Regions from separate parts of the Variovorax sp. OV084 genome, predicted to be linked through region 3. Evidence: predicted binding sites of a transcription regulator. Region 3 holds the regulator's gene; each other region holds the start of a gene.
The links. The regulator LexA, encoded in region 3, represses DNA repair genes until DNA is damaged. The targets are predictions, from matches to a motif close to ACTGTATNNNNATACAGT.
Positions count from the first base shown of each region.

Region 1 (3,973 bases), on a different contig from region 3:
TCCGGCAGGGATCCGATGCGAAACGCGACGTCGATGCGGTCGGCAATGAGGTCGGCCGTGATATCGCTGAGAACAAAGTCGATTTGCACCAGGGGGTGCGCAGCGAGAAAGGCCGACACCCATTCCATTTCGAAGTATTCGAAGAAGCTGGCCGAGGCGGCCACCCGGATCACGCCGCTCGGCTCCTGGCTATCCGCGACGTGCGATTGACCGGCTTCGATCAGTTCCTCGACCGCCGGGCCGCATCGCTCATGAAAGGTCTGGCCCGCGCTCGTCAGCGTCAGCTTGCGGGTGGAGCGCTGCATCAGCCGGGTGCCCAGGCGCGCCTCGAGCTGCTGGATGCGCCGGCTCACCGTTGCCGATGGCATGCGCAGCTGCCGCGCGGCCTCGGCAAAGCTGCCGAGGCGCGCAACTTGCACGAACATTGCGACTTCGTTCAGGTCGAGCACGGATATTCTTTCTGTGAATGGCGGAAATACAATTCGCTCGCAGCGTTCGGATTTTTCAATTTCTCAATTGCTATCGATCGATAACTGAAATGCAATCACACGGTGCCATTCGGCACAGGCACGATTACATCGACACTGAGCAGAAGCTGACCAATTGACCTTGACGAGTGTTCAAAAAAACCTGCATATCAATACTTACTCCGGCACTATTTATCCTTTGTTGCTTTGTTATAAACAGGCAGTCAATAGTTAATCTAATCAATCACTTGCCGCCAAAGCGGCTTGGCCACAGTTCTTCATTTCCGACTCGCATGCAAGCTTTTCCCAATGCAGATGCCTTGCGCGATCCGCGCTCCCTGGACGACCTGCTCCTGTACCGGCTGTCGCGCGCGGTTCGTGCCTGCAGCGGCATGGCAACCCGCCTGGTCGAGGGCGGCTTCGGCATCACGCATCGCGAGTGGGGAATGATCGGCATGCTCGCGCAGATCGGCGAGATCACCTCCTCCGCATTTGCCGAGCGCCTGCAGCTGGACCGTGTGCGCACTTCGCGCGGCCTGCGCAGCCTCAGCGAGAAGAAACTGGTGGAGCGGCGCCAGGATGCGCAGGACGGCCGCGAAGTGCACGTGCGCCTGAGCTCCACCGGCCGCGAGCTCTGCGACGCGCTGTTTCCGCGGGTCGCCCGCCTCAACATGGATCTTCTCGACGGCATCGACGCGGAGCACCTCGACATCTTTCTCGAGTGCCTGCACCGGCTCGAATTGCGCGGCAGGGAACTGAGCGCGCTGGGCGTGGTCCCCGAAAAAGCCGACCGCCGCTCGGGCGGCACGCGCCATCGATGGCCCGAGTGCGCGCCTGAGTACGGCTAGAACAAGTTGCCCTGCCCCGCAGCCCCAGGCGGCCGGAACGCGGTGACATCCAGCGGAATGCGCTCGCGGTTGTAGCCGAGACGGTTCGTGGCCTTCTCGAAGCGCTGGTGGATCAGGTCGGCCCACAGGCCCGAGCCCTTCATGCGCGTGGCGAAGTCGGCGTCGTAGTCCTTGCCGCCGCGCATCTCGTGGATGCGCGCCATGATGCGGTCGGCGCGCTGCGGGTAGTGCAGCATCAGCCATTCCTTGAAGAGCGGCGCCACCTCCCACGGCAGCCGCACCACCGTGTAGAAGGCGCTGCGCGCGCCGGCCTCCCACGCGGCTTCGAGCACCTGCTCCATGTCTTCGGTGACGAAGGGAATCTGCGGCGCCACGCTCACGCCGACCGGCACGCCGGCATCGGTCAGCGTGCGGATGGTGCGCAGCCGGCGATGCGGCGCGGCGGCGCGCGGCTCCAGCTTGCGGGCGAGTTCGCCGTCGAGCGTGGTCACGGTCACGTATACGGCCACCAGGTGGTCGGCCGCCATGGGCGCGATCAGGTCGAGGTCGCGCTCGATGGCGCTCGACTTGGTCACCAGCGCGAACGGATGCCGCGTTTCCTGCAACAACTCGATGATCGAACGCGTGAGCCGAAGATCGCGCTCGATGGGCTGGTAGCAGTCGGTGGCGGTGCCGACGGCGATGTAGCTGGGTTTGTAACTCTTGCGCCCGAGCTCGGTGCGCAGCACCTCGACGATGTTGCGCTTGGCGATGAGCTTGGTCTCGAAGTCGAGTCCGGGCGAGAGATTCAGGTAGCTGTGCGTGGGCCGGGCGAAGCAGTAGATGCAGCCATGTTCGCAACCGCGGTACGGATTGAGCGATCGGTCGAAGTAGATGTCGGGCGAGTCGTTCCCGTTGAGCACCGACTTCACGTCCTCGAAGCGCACCTCGGTGGCAATGGGCTGGAGCTCATCGGCCTCGGCCACGCCTTCTTCGAGCGTGCCCCAGCCGTCGTCGAAGGCGTTGCGCTCGTCCTTCGAGAAACGATGCGCGATATGCGTGGCCGCGCCGCGGCCCTTGATGGCATGAATGGGGATCCGGGCAGCTGGCATGGCAACTCCTTCGAGGCTGGATTTACTGTTTATTCATACAGTATTCCACTGATTCACTGTTGTCGCCAGTTTTTCAATTTCTCTATTGACAGAAATTTCATAAATCCTAAACTCGACGCCATGGAACTCACCGACATTCAACGCAAGTTCGTCCTGCACTGGGGCGAAATGGGCTCCATGTGGGGCGTCAACCGCACCGTCTCGCAGATCCACGCCCTGCTCTTCGCACACGGCAAGCCGATGAACGCCGAGGAGCTGTGCGACACGCTCGGCGTCGCCCGCTCCAACATCAGCAACAGCCTGAAGGAGCTGCAGGCCTGGAATCTCGTGCGCGTAACCCACACGCTGGGCGACCGGCGCGACTATTTCGAGACCAGCGTCGACGTGTGGGAGCTGTTCCGCACCGTCGTGCGCGAACGCAAGGAACGCGAATTCGACCCCACCGTCCGCGTGCTGCGCGAGCTGGTCTCCAGCCCCGACTTCCAGAAAGAACCGGCCGATGCACAGGACCGCATCCGCTCCACCATGGAACTCATGGACAAGCTCGCCACCTGGGCCGACGAAATGCTGCGGCTGTCGCCCGGCACGCTCGACAAGGTGATGACGCTGGGCGCGAGCGTGCAGAGGTTCGTGCGCGGCGATACCGCTGCGACCGGCAAGGGCGGCAAGGGCGGCAAGGACGAAGACCCGGACGCGCACCATGCCAGCCTGCCGATGATCTGAGCCCCCTTTTTTTGCCCTTCAATTTCTGTTTTGACAGAAATATCGAGAACCAAAAACAACATGAGCCACACCGCCCTTCCTGCCTACCCGCTCACGATCTACTTCGACGCAAGCTGCGCGATCTGCTCGGCCGAAATGGGCAGCCTCAAGGCGCGCGATGCGGGGGGGCGGCTGCAACTGGTCGACTGCTCGCCAGTAGCATTCAGCAGCGGCCCTGCTCCGCGCGACGCGCTGATGGCGGCCATCCATGTGTCGGACGCCGAAGGCCGGGTGTTCATCGGCGTGCCCGCGATCCGCATCTGCCGCACAGCGGTCGGCTTGTCGAGCGGCAGCTTCCTGCTCGACCTGCCGATCGTCGCGCCGCTGGCCGACCGCGCCTATGCACTGCTGGCGCGCAACCGCTACCGCATTCCGCGCTGGCTGGCCGCAAGGCTGGCCGGGCGCGTCGCGCCTTCCTGCGACGACGGCAACTGCCGCCTCTGAGAACCAACGAACAAGCAACCACCGAGGGAATCGCCATGCCCACCGTCTTCCAGCCCGACTTCCGCGTGCCGCACGAAACGCCCCTGCGCACCCCGGCAAGCCACGCCAGCGCGCCCATCACGACCGAGGACACGCAGGACTACTTCACCGAAGTAGCGATCGACTACAGCGCCTGGAGCCCCAGCTACAACATGCACTTCGGCTTCTGGCGCGCGGGCCTGAACCCGCTGCGGCGCGAAGGCATGCTGGTGGAGATGAACCGCGCGGTCGGCCGTGCGCTGCAGCTCGGCGACGCACAGCCCGGCACCGCGCACCGCCGCTGCGTGATCGACATGGGTTGCGGCGCCGGCGCCACCGCGCG
Region 1 covers NZ_FOII01000006.1:191,624-195,596, forward strand. Annotated here, with positions in the region: gene BMW87_RS18200 (LysR family transcriptional regulator) at 1-449, opposite strand, end outside; gene BMW87_RS18205 (MarR family winged helix-turn-helix transcriptional regulator) at 761-1,315, shown strand; gene BMW87_RS18210 (PA0069 family radical SAM protein) at 1,312-2,406, opposite strand; gene BMW87_RS18215 (GbsR/MarR family transcriptional regulator) at 2,527-3,129, shown strand; gene BMW87_RS18220 (thiol-disulfide oxidoreductase DCC family protein) at 3,190-3,612, shown strand; gene BMW87_RS18225 (SAM-dependent methyltransferase) at 3,648-3,973, shown strand, end outside.
Region 1: BMW87_RS18210 (PA0069 family radical SAM protein) is a predicted target of LexA. The motif match lies at 2,431-2,448, and genes of this name have one in related genera.

Region 2 (3,973 bases), on a different contig from region 3:
GTGCCGAATGCGCGCTGGGTGGAATACATCCCGCAGCTCGACGACCTCACGACGAGCCGGCTGCGCATCGAAGGCGGCCATGCGGTGGCGCCGGAGACGCCGGGGCTGGGCATCGAGTGGAATGCCGACCAGCTGAAGGCGCGGCGCAAGTTCGCGCCGATCGTGGTGCGCGGCTGAGTCGGTCAGTCAGTCAGTCTGCTTCGAGCAGGTTGCGCAGCGCCTGCAGGTCGCGGGCGATCCACTGCGCATCGCGCTCGAAGGCCGAATCGTCCATGTGCGGCTGGCGCAGCAGCGTGAACTGCAGCTCGCAGGCGTCCGGCGCAACGCCGATCACGCGAAACGGCAGGTAGACCTCGGGCACGCCTTCGGGCGCGACCCAGTGGTCGAGCACGCCGAGATCGTTGCGCGGCGCGAAGCGCATGCGGGCCTCGCCGCTCTCGGGTGTGCGCACGATCCAGTGGTCGCCATGCGGCACCAGCGCGCTCTTGGCGAGGCCGCTGGCCCAGTCGGGCAAGCGCTTCGGATCTGCCGCCAGCACATAGGCGCGGCGCCATTCGCACTGCACGCGCTGAGTGATGACGCGGGACTGCGCGGCGTGGTCTTCATTCGTCGGTTTCATCGAAATCGCTCCTGAGTACCTTGGACACGACGGCGCCCGAAAAACCGCGCGCCATCAGGAATCGCATCTGCTTGGCCCGCTCCTTCGCGTCAGCGGGCGGCGCGTCGAAGCGGTGGCGCCACAGGGCCGTGGCGCGTTCGACTTCTGTTTCCTGCAGCCCAGCTATCGCTTCGGCGATGGCCTCGGGCGCGATGCCCTTGGCCTGCAGCTCCTGCTTTACCCGCAGCGCGCCCGAGCGGGCAGCGCGCTGGTTGAGTACAGAGGCCACCACGCGCGGCTCGCTGATGAAGTCTTTCGCTGCCAGCTCGTCGAGCGCCTTTGCCAGCGTGCCGGGCTCTTCTTCATGCTTTGCCAGCTTGCGCTCCAGCTCCGCGCGCGAATGTTCGCGCTGGCTCAGCAGGCGCAGTGCGCGGCCTTTGAGGGACGGGGCGTTGAATGCCATTCGGGGGTCGCTCGCGCGGCCCCCGGGGAGCCGCGCTCTGGCTTATTCGCCCTTGTCGGCCTTCTCGGCCTTGGCAGCCTTCTGCGGCTTCTCGGGCGTAGCGCCGGCATCGGCGGCCAGCAGCGGGATGCCCAGCGACTCGCGCACCTTGTTCTCGATCTCGCGCGACAGCTCGGGGTTCTCGCGCAGGAACTCGCGGGCGTTGTCGCGGCCCTGGCCGATCTTCTCGCCGTTGTAGGCGTACCAGGCGCCCGACTTGTCGACGATCTTGGCGGTCACGCCCATGTCGATGATCTCGCCTTCGCGGCTGATGCCTTCGCCGAACAGGATGTCGAACTCCGCCGTCTTGAACGGGGGCGAGACCTTGTTCTTCACCACCTTCACCTTGGTTTCGTTGCCGATGGCCTCGTCGCCCTTCTTGATGGTGCCGATGCGGCGGATGTCCAGGCGCACCGAGGCGTAGAACTTCAGCGCGTTGCCGCCGGTAGTGGTTTCGGGCGAGCCGAACATCACGCCGATCTTCATGCGGATCTGGTTGATGAAGATGACCATGCAGTTGGTCTTCTTGATCGTGGCCGTGAGCTTGCGCAGCGCCTGGCTCATCAGGCGGGCCTGCAGGCCGGGCAGCGAGTCGCCCATTTCGCCTTCGATTTCAGCCTTGGGCGTGAGCGCGGCGACCGAGTCGATGACGATCAGGTCGACGGCGCCGGAGCGCACCAGCGAGTCGACGATTTCAAGGGCCTGCTCGCCGGTGTCGGGCTGGCTGATCAGCAGGTCGGACAGGTTCACGCCGAGCTTCTGGGCGTATTGCACGTCGAGGGCGTGCTCGGCGTCGACGAAGGCGCAGGTGCCGGCCTGCTTCTGCATGGCGGCAATGACTTGCAGCGTGAGCGTGGTCTTGCCCGACGATTCCGGGCCGTAGATTTCGATCACGCGGCCGCGCGGCAGGCCGCCGACGCCCAGCGCGATGTCCAGGCCCAGCGAGCCGGTGGAAACCACCTGGATGTCTTCGAGCGCCTCGCCTTCGCCGAGCCGCATGATCGTGCCCTTGCCGAACTGCTTTTCGATCTGGGCCAGCGCGGCTTGCAGCGCCTTGGCTTTTTCACTGTTGGCGACCGAGATGCTTGCGCCCTTGACGACTGCGTCCATGTGGAAACTCCTTGAAAATCAACGGTTTGTGTTGGGTTTCATCCGATCTGCTTTTAACTACAGGCTGGATGCTTGAACAGTAGTGTAGGGGCTGATGGGTTGGCGTAAACCCATTTTTTGGTCAGTTTGCTTTACCATTTGCCGCCATGGCAGAAGCCGCTTTCCCGACCGACCCCGATGCCTGGCGCCAGACCCACCTGGGCCGCCTGCTCGGCCACGCCATGCGTCGCTTCGACGAGCGCGTGCTGGAGTTGATGGCGCACGACGTCGACGTGCCGCTGGCGCTGTCGAACCTCGCGGCGCGCGCGCAGGTGAGCGCGGCGCACATCCACATCACGCGGCACCTGGCGCGCGAGGGCTCGCGCCTCACGGAACTGGCCGAGCGCGCGGGCATGACCAAGCAGGCAATGGGGGCGCTGGTCGACCAGTGCGAAGCCTGGGGGCTGGTCACGCGCGGGCCCGATCCGCTCGATGCGCGGGCGCGGCGCGTGCTCTTCACCGCCGACGGGCTGGCCTGGCTCGACGCCTTCCGCAGCGCGGTGACGCAGGCCGAGAGCGAGTTCCGAAGCAGCGTCGGCGACGAGATCGCCACCGTGGTAACCATCGGACTGGAAGCCTACACAGCGGGCTAGACTCGCCCCAGAGACAAATGTGAACGGCGCCGGTTTGGCGCTCGAACAGGCCGGAGGTGACGCATGCGGATTCTGATTGCCGAAGACGACCAGGTGCTGGCCGATGCCCTGCTGCGCAGCCTGCGCACCTCGGGCGCGGCGGTCGACCACGTGGCGAACGGCTCGCAGGCCGACACCGCGCTCATGACACACGACGAGTTCGACCTGCTGATCCTCGACCTTGGGCTGCCCAGCCTGCACGGCATCGAGATCCTCAAGCGCCTGCGCGCGCGCGGCTCGCAGCTGCCGGTGCTGGTGCTCACCGCGGCCGACAGCGTCGAGGAACGCGTCAAGGGCCTGGACCACGGCGCCGACGACTACATGGCCAAGCCCTTCAGCCTGCAGGAGCTCGAAGCGCGCGTGCGCGCTCTCACGCGGCGCGGCATGGGCACCACCAGCAACGCGATCCGCCACGGCCCGCTGGTGTACGACCAGGCCGGCCGCGTCGCCACCATCGACGGCAAGATGATCGAGCTGTCGGCGCGCGAACTAGGGCTGCTCGAAGTGCTGCTGCAACGCGCCGGCCGGCTGGTGAGCAAGGACCAGCTGGTCGACCGCCTGTGCGAATGGGGCGAGGAGGTGAGCCTCAACGCCATCGAGGTCTACATCCACCGCTTGCGCAAGAAGATCGAGAAGGGGCCGGTGCGCATCGCGACGGTGCGCGGGCTGGGCTACTGCCTCGAAAAGATCCAGTGACGACGACGCGGCAGCCGCCACGCGCGAGCGGCGGCACGCCGGAGGACTCGGCGCGATGAAGCTCTTTCAGCGCGCGCAGCGCTCGCTTTTCGGCGAGATCCTCGACTGGATGCTCACGCCGCTGCTGCTGCTGGTGCCGGTGAGCATCGGCGTCACATGGCTGGTGGCGCAGGGCATTGCCAACGCGCCCTTCGACCGCGCGCTCGAACACAACGTGAAGGCTCTGGCCGAGCTGGTGACGGTGAAGGAAGGGCATACGCAGTTCGTGCTGTCGCAATCGGCGCGCGAGATCTTGCGGGCCGACGACGCCGGCCATGTGTACTACCAGCTGCTCGACGGCCACGACACGCTGCTGAGCGGCGAGCGCGACATTCCGATGCCCGGCCTCGACGAGCC
Region 2 covers NZ_FOII01000003.1:235,432-239,404, forward strand. Annotated here, with positions in the region: gene BMW87_RS11175 (mandelate racemase/muconate lactonizing enzyme family protein) at 1-177, shown strand, start outside; gene BMW87_RS11180 (polyketide cyclase) at 191-619, opposite strand; gene recX (recombination regulator RecX) at 603-1,061, opposite strand; gene recA (recombinase RecA) at 1,104-2,210, opposite strand; gene BMW87_RS11195 (MarR family winged helix-turn-helix transcriptional regulator) at 2,357-2,842, shown strand; gene BMW87_RS11200 (response regulator transcription factor) at 2,906-3,577, shown strand; gene BMW87_RS11205 (sensor histidine kinase) at 3,633-3,973, shown strand, end outside.
Region 2: recA (recombinase RecA) is a predicted target of LexA. The motif match lies at 2,257-2,274, and genes of this name have one in related genera.

Region 3 (3,973 bases):
ATTCACGATGTTCGTGGGGTTGCCGTTGATGTAGCTCACGACGTTGTCGAAGGCCTGCCCGAAATAGCTCTCGTAGCTTTCCTGCTCGACGTAGCCGATGTGCGGCGTGCAGATGCAGTTCTCGAGGCGCAGCAGCGCGTGGCCTTGCAACGGCGGTTCGCTCTCGAACACGTCGATGGCGGCCAGCCCGGGGCGGCCGCGGTTGAGTGCGGCGAGCAGGGCGTCGGCTTCGACCAGTTCGGCGCGCGAGGTGTTGACGAAAAGCGCCGTCGGCTTCATGCGCGAGAGGTCTTCCAGCGTGATGAGGCCGTTGGTTTCTTCGTTGAGCCGCAGATGCACCGACAGCACGTCTGCAGCGGCGAAGAACTCGTGGCGGTTCTGCGCGACCTGGAAGCCGTCGGAACGGGCCTTGGCGCAGCTGGCTTCACGGCCCCAGATCACGACCTGCATTCCGAAGGCCTGCCCATAGCGCGCGACCAGCTGGCCGATGCGGCCATAGCCCCAGATGCACAGCGTCTTGCCCTTGAGTACCGAGCCGAGCCCGAAGTTGGGCGGCATCGAGGCCGACTTGAGGCCTGACTGTTGCCAAGCACCGTGCTTGAGGTTGCTGATGTACTGGGGCAGCCGGCGCATGGCAGCCATGATGAGCGCCCAGGTGAGCTCCGCAGGCGCCTGCGGAGAGCCCGAGCCTTCCGCCACCGCCACGCCGCGCTCGGTGCAGGCTGCGACGTCGATATGCCCGGCGACGCGCCCGGTCTGCGAGATGAGCTTGAGCTTGGGTAGCTTCTCGATCAGCTGGCGCGAGATATGGGTGCGCTCGCGGATCAGCACGATCACGTCGGCATCCTTGAGGCGGACCGATAGTTGCCCGATGCCCTTCACCGTGTTGGTGTAGACCTTGGCCGCGTACGCGTCCAGCTTGGCGGCGCAGCGCAATTTGCGCACGGCGTCCTGGTAATCGTCGAGGATCACAATGTTCATGGCGTGCCATTGTGCCTCGCAGCATTGGAATGTCGTGCCCGTGAACGTTTGGATACCCGCCCCCACAGCCGCTCGCAGGGGTGTTCGGGCTCAATGCAGGCGTGTCGAGCGCGGGGCCGTGGCCATGGTTTCGGCGGTTTCGAGTGCTGCCAGCCGGTCGAGTTCGGCGCAGACGTCGGCCATGCGGCCAGAGATCACGACGCGGTTGCTGTGCTGCTGGCCCTTGCCGTCGACCACGCGGACCACGCGCAACGGGCGCGCCGGTGCTGTGGGCGTTGCAGTGCCGCTGGAGCGGGCAGTGCAGGCGGGGCGTACTGCCACATAGCGCAATCCGGCCGAGGTTTCAGCTGCGTCGAGGTGATCCCTGCGGTGAGGGCGGCGTGCCGGCATCAGGCGGTTGGCCAGCGATTGCAGCGGCATCCAGAAATCAGCGATGGCGAGGAGGGCGATTCCCATGTGAACTCCAAAAAAGTATGAGGTTGAACACAGGCAGGATTTCTTGAATCGGCCGCGACAGGGTGATGGCGACTCTTCGCCATACGCCCGCCACCTGTTGCTGCCGGATGGGGTGCTGCGGAAAGCAGGCCGTGAGGCCTACATCAGCATGGTGTTGCGGATGAGCCCCACTGCGAGGCCTTCGATTTCGAACGGCTCGCCGGGCTGGACGATGATGGTCGGGTAGTCGGGGTTCTCGGCGTGCAGCTCGATGACCTGCTTGTTGCGCTTCAGGCGCTTGACGGTCACTTCGTCACCCAGGCGCGCGACCACGATCTGGCCGTTGCGCGCTTCCTTGGTGGCTTGCACCGCGAGAAGGTCGCCATCCATGATGCCGGCGTCGCGCATCGACATGCCGCGCACCTTGAGCAGGTAGTCGGGCTGGCGCTGGAACAACGTGTTCTCGACGTAGTAGGTCTGGTCGACGTGCTCTTGCGCGAGGATGGGGGAGCCGGCTGCGACGCGACCGATGAGCGGCAACGCCAGTTGGGCCATGCCGGGCAGCGAGAGCGAGAACTGGCCGCCCTCGCGGTGGCGCGTTTCATTGAGAGAGCGCAGGGCGTCGCCCTTGAGGCGGATGCCGCGGGAGGTGCCGCTGACCAGCTCGATGACGCCCTTGCGGGCTAGTGCCTGCAGGTGCTCTTCGGCGGCGTTGGCCGACTTGAACCCGAGCTCATTGGCGATTTCGGCGCGCGTGGGTGGCGCACCGGTGCGTGCGATGGCGCTCTGGATGAGATCCAGGATCTGCTGCTGGCGGGCTGTAAGCTTCACGGCGAACTGCATATGTGGTTCCTTGCGGCACTGGCTAGATATCCAGTACCTGTATTTTTAACCAGTTTTTAAAAGTTGACAAGCCATGGTCAATTCCTCTTCGCCTGAAGTGCGCCGTCGTGTGGTGGTTTTGGGCACCGGCGGCACCATTGCCGGCCGGGCCGCCAGCAGCGGCGACAACATCGGCTACACCGCCGGGCAGGTGGGCGTGGCCGACCTGCTGGGCGGGATCGAGGCGCCCGAGGGCGTCGCTCTGGAGGCAGAGCAGGTGGCGCAGGTCGACAGCAAGGACATGTCGTTCGACATCTGGCAGCAGTTGGCCCGACGCTGTGCGCACTGGTTGGCGCAGGCCGACGTGGCGGGTGTGGTGATCACGCATGGCACCGACACGCTCGAAGAGACGGCGTTCTTCCTGCACTCGGTGCTGGCTCCGTCCAAGCCCGTGGTGCTCACCTGCGCGATGCGCCCGGCCACCGCACTGGCGCCCGATGGACCGCAGAACGTGCGCGACGCCATCAGCGTTGCCGCGACGGAAGGCGCACGGGGCGTGACCGTGGTGTGCGCCGGCGCAATCCACAGCGGCATCGACATCCAGAAAGTGCACACCTACCGACTCGATGCTTTTGCTTCAGGTGATGCGGGGCCGGTCGGCTACGTCGAGGAAGGAGAGGTACGCCGTGTCCGGGAGTGGCCTGAGGGATCGGCGTCGCAGGCGTCGAAGCTCTTCGAGGCGACCAGCGTGCAGTGGCCCCGCGTCGAGATCGTCATGAGCCATGCCGGCGCCAGCGGAGCTGTGATCGAAGCCCTGCTGCAGCACGGCGCTGCCGGGCCCGTGCGCGGGCTGGTGCTCGCCGCCACCGGCAACGGCACCCTGCACCATGCGTTGGAAGCGTCAGCGCTCAAGGCGCAGGACGCGGGCGTTGCGGTGGTTCGAGCTACTCGCTGCGCGAATGGACGCATCCTGCCGAAGGCCGGGGATCAGCTCCGCGATGCGGGTGCGCTGACGCCCGTGAAGGCGCGCATCGCGCTGATGCTGGAACTGCTGGGGTGAAAACAAAACCGCCCCATTGAAGGGGCGGTTTCGGAAATCAGATCAGGATCAGCTGCTCAGTGCAGCCAGCGCACGCTGCGTGATCTCGTCAACCGTGCCCACGCCCTTGATGGCACGGTACTTCGGCGCGGCGGCCGGGTCGGTCTTGGCCCAGGCGGAGTAGTAGTCGACCAGCGGGCGTGTCTGCTGGCTGTACACGTCGAGCCGCTTGCGTACGGTTTCTTCCTTGTCGTCTTCGCGCTGGATCAGGTCTTCACCGGTCACGTCGTCCTTGCCTTCCACCTTGGGCGGATTGAACTTGACGTGGTAGGTGCGGCCCGAGGCCGGGTGCGAGCGGCGGCCGCTCATGCGTTCGATGATGTCTCCGAAGGGCACGTCGATTTCGAGCACGTAGTCGAGCTTGACGCCGGCTGCCTTCATGGCGTCGGCCTGGGGGATGGTGCGCGGGAAACCGTCGAACAGGAAGCCGGCTGCGCAATCGGGCTGCGCAATGCGTTCCTTGACGAGATTGATGATCAGGTCGTCACTGACGAGGGCGCCTGCGTCCATGACGGCCTTGGCCTGTAGCCCGAGCGGCGTGCCGGCCTTGACGGCGGCGCGCAGCATGTCGCCGGTCGAAATCTGGGGGATGCTGTATTTCTGGCAAATGAAGGCCGCTTGCGTGCCTTTGCCCGC
Region 3 covers NZ_FOII01000001.1:515,038-519,010, forward strand. Annotated here, with positions in the region: gene BMW87_RS02545 (D-2-hydroxyacid dehydrogenase family protein) at 1-981, opposite strand, end outside; gene BMW87_RS02550 (hypothetical protein) at 1,072-1,437, opposite strand; gene lexA (transcriptional repressor LexA) at 1,576-2,259, opposite strand; gene BMW87_RS02560 (asparaginase) at 2,333-3,298, shown strand; gene adk (adenylate kinase) at 3,347-3,973, opposite strand, start outside.

Region 4 (3,973 bases), on a different contig from region 3:
CCGGAAGGGCCAGCAGCCCGCTCAGCGATTCAGCGCCAGGCCGCGCGCATCCGGTTGCGCAGGTCGATCACCGCGCTCGGCGGCGGCACGGCCGGCGGGCGTACCGGCGGAGGCGGCCAGGTCTGCTGCTCGAAGCCTTCGAGATCGGCATCGGCGATGAAGCGCGTGCGGTTGGCATACAAGTGCCGGTCGCCGCGCGCCGCTTGCTGCGTGATGTGGAAGCGCTGCGGTATCAGCAGGTGCAGGTGGTCGCGCGCCCGGGTCATTGCCACGTACAGCAGCCGGCGCTCTTCTTCCAGCTCGTGCGCGCTCTGCGCTACGTCGGCCGGCAGGCAGCCGTCGACCACGTTGAGCACGTGCACCGAATTCCACTCCTGCCCCTTGGCCGAATGGATGGTCGAGAGGATCAGGTAGTCCTCGTCGAGCAGCGGCGGGCCCGGACGGTCACTGGTGGCTTCGGGCGGGTCGAGCGTGAGTTCGGTGAGGAAGCGTTCGCGCGAGGCATATCCGGCCGCGAGCCGCGCCAGTTGCTCCACGTCTGCGCGCCGCACGCCGGAGGTGTCTTCGTACAGCCGCTCAAGGTGCGGCAGATACCAGTCCATTGCCAGCTCGACATCGGCCGGCCACTTCAGCGCGGGTGCGCGCAAGGCGGCGTAGGCCTCGGCAAAGTCGGCCCACTGCGCGCGTGCCGCGGAAGGCGGCACGAAGTCGCGCACCGCCGCAGCGGGGTCGGCCGCCTGGTCCATCGCATCGAGCAGGCGCGCGCCCGTGACAGGGCCGATGCCCGGGATCAGCTGCGTCACGCGAAAGCCCGCCATGCGACCGCGCGGGTTCTGCGCAAAGCGCAGCACCGCGAGCAGGTCCTTCACGTGCGAAGCCTCGAGAAACTTGAGCCCGCCGAACTTCACGAACGGGATGTTGCGCCGCGCCAGTTCGAGTTCGAGCGCCGCGCTGTGCGTCGAAGTGCGGAACAGCACCGCCTGCGACTTCAGCGCGAGCCCGCCCTCGCGGTGCGCCAGCACCTTGTCGGCCACCCAGCGCGCCTGCCCCGCTTCGTCGGGCACGAGCACCAGCAGCGGCTTGCCGGCCGAGGGCTTGTCGGTCCACAGCGTCTTGGCATGCCGCTCGGCCGCATGCGCGATCACGCGGTTCGAGACATCGAGGATCGGTTGCGTCGAACGGTAGTTGCGCTCCAGCGTGACCACGCGCGCGGCCTGCGTGAACTGCGACGGAAAGTCGAGGATGTTGCGCACCGTCGCGCCGCGAAAGGAATAGATCGACTGCGCGTCATCGCCCACCACTGTCACACCGCGCCCGTCGGGCTTGATCGCGAGCAGGATCGAAGCCTGCAGCAGATTGGTGTCCTGGTACTCGTCGACCAGCACGTGGTCGAAGCGCTCACCGATGTGCGCAGCCAGCGCGGGCTCGGCGGCCATCTCGGCCCAGTAGAGCAGCAGGTCGTCGTAGTCGAGCACGTTCTGCCGCTGCTTGGCCTCTACGTAGGCGCCGAACAGCTTCTTCAGTTCGGCCTCCCATTCGCCGCACCAGGGAAAGGCCTCCTTCAGCACATCGGCCAGCGGCGCGCGCGTGTTCACGCAGCGCGAGTAGATCGACAGGCAGGTGCCCTTGCGCGGAAAACGATTGACGGTGGAAGACAGGCCCAGCTCGTGGCGCATCAGCCCCATCAGGTCTTCGGCATCGCCGCGGTCGTGGATGGTGAAGTTCTCGTCGAGCCCGATCTGCGGCGCGTACTCGCGCAACAGCCGCGCGCCAATGCCGTGGAAGGTGCCGGCCCAAGGCAGCGCGGGCGGGGCTTCGGACTTCAGGCCGAGCACGCGTGCCAGCACCTGGCCTGCGCGGCGCTCCATCTCCTGCGCGGCACGGCGCGAGAAGGTCAGCAGCAGCAGGCGCTGCGGATCGACACCGCCGGCAATGAGGTGTGCGACACGGTGCGCCAGCGTGCTGGTCTTGCCCGAACCTGCGCCGGCGATCACGAGCAGTGGCCGATCGTCACGCTCGGCAATGGCTGCTCCCACCCCATGTTCGACCGCCGCGCGCTGCGCGTCGTTGAGCGTGGCCAACGCGGCGGCCAGGCGCTCGGCCTGGGTCTTCGCGGCAGCGGAAAAAACGGGGAGCGCAGCGGTCTGCATGGGCACGACTTTACTGTATGCCCGTCCAGTCCAGCCACCGTGCTGCCATGTGGCCGGTGACATAATCGCGCCTCGCTGCAACCGGAGATTCTTCCCAATGGAAACCGCCCCGTCTCGGCAGCTTTCAACTCCCTTTCACTGACGCGTTTTTCTTAGCGCACGTCGGGCCCGGGAATTGAAAGCGCCCCTCCCTCGCCCATCGTTCAGTCATTCCCGGGAGTGAGCCAATGCTCAACATCTTCACGCTCGCCAACGGCCGCCTCGTTCAGGAAGAAATCGAGGCGCTCGAAGAGCTCTCCAAGTTCCAGCCGATCTGGGTCGACCTCGAGTCGCCCACGCTCGAAGAAAAGCGCTGGATCAAGCAGTACTACGGCCTGTCCATTCCCGAAGACGCGATGGACGAGGACATCGAGGAGTCGGCCCGCTTCTACGAAGAAGACAACGGCGAGCTGCACATCCGCTCCGACTTCTTGATCGACGACGACGAAGACCCGCGCACCGTGCGGGTGGCCTTCATCCTCAACCAGCACAACACCGACCTGCGCAGTCGCGGCGTGCTGTTCTCGATCCACGACGAAGACGTGCCCGTGTTCCGCCTGCTGCGCATGCGTGCGCGCCGCGCACCGGGGCTGATCGAAGACGCCAAGGAAGTGATGCTCAAGCTCTTCGACGCCGACGCCGAATACTCGGCCGACACGCTGGAGAACATCTACGACGAGCTCGAAGTGGCCGGCAAGAAGGTGCTCTCGGGCAATGTCAGCGACGAGCTGGCCGGCGAAGTGCTCGGCGCCATCGCGCGGCAGGAAGACTTGAACGGCCGCATCCGCCGCAACGTGATGGACACGCGCCGCGCGGTCAGCTTCATGATGCGCAGCAAGATGCTCAACGCCGAGCAGTTCGAGGAAGCCCGGCAGATCCTGCGCGACATCGAGTCGCTCGACAACCACACGGCCTTCCTCTTCGACAAGATCAACTTCCTGATGGATGCGACCGTCGGTTTCATCAACATCAACCAGAACAAGACCATCAAGATCTTCTCGGTGGCCAGCGTCGCGCTGCTGCCGCCCACGCTGATCGCCAGCATCTACGGCATGAACTTCAAGTTCATGCCGGAGCTCGACTGGGCCATGGGCTATCCGTATGCCATCGTGCTGATGGCGGCCAGCGCGCTGGTGCCGATGTGGTACTTCCGCCGGCGCGGCTGGCTCAAGTAGCCTGAGCGGGGCGCGCCGGCGCGCGCAGCCTCACGGGCGCTTTCCTGACAGGGCGGTGCGCATGCGCGCCGCATGATGGTCCGATGGCCGGCGCCGCTTCGGTCCATCGGAGCCGTCCCCATGCCACATTCCCCCTCCCCTGCCATCCCCGCGCGCTTCGCGTTGCTCGACGCCTGGTGGCGCGCCGCCAACTACCTGTCCGCGGGGCAGATCTACCTGATGGGCAACCCGCTGCTGCGGGAGCCGCTGGCCCTCGAGCACATCAAGCCGCGCCTGCTCGGGCACTGGGGAACCACGCCGGGGCTCAACTTCATCTACGCCCACATGAACCGCGCCATCAACGCGCGCGACCTCGATGCCATCTTCATCGCCGGCCCCGGCCACGGCGGGCCGGGCGTGGTGGCCAGCACCTACCTCGAAGGCACCTACACCGAGGTCTACCCGCACATCTCGCGCGACACCGAAGGCCTGAAGCGGCTGTTCACGCAGTTCTCGTTTCCGGGCGGCATCCCGAGCCATGTGTCGCCGGAAACGCCGGGGTCGATCCATGAGGGCGGCGAGCTCGGCTATTCGCTGCTGCATGCGTACGGCGCGGTGTTCGACAACCCC
Region 4 covers NZ_FOII01000004.1:290,741-294,713, reverse strand. Annotated here, with positions in the region: gene BMW87_RS14125 (ATP-dependent helicase) at 30-2,150, opposite strand; gene corA (magnesium/cobalt transporter CorA) at 2,378-3,364, shown strand; gene BMW87_RS14115 (phosphoketolase family protein) at 3,485-3,973, shown strand, end outside.
Region 4: BMW87_RS14125 (ATP-dependent helicase) is a predicted target of LexA. The motif match lies at 2,163-2,180, and genes of this name have one in related genera.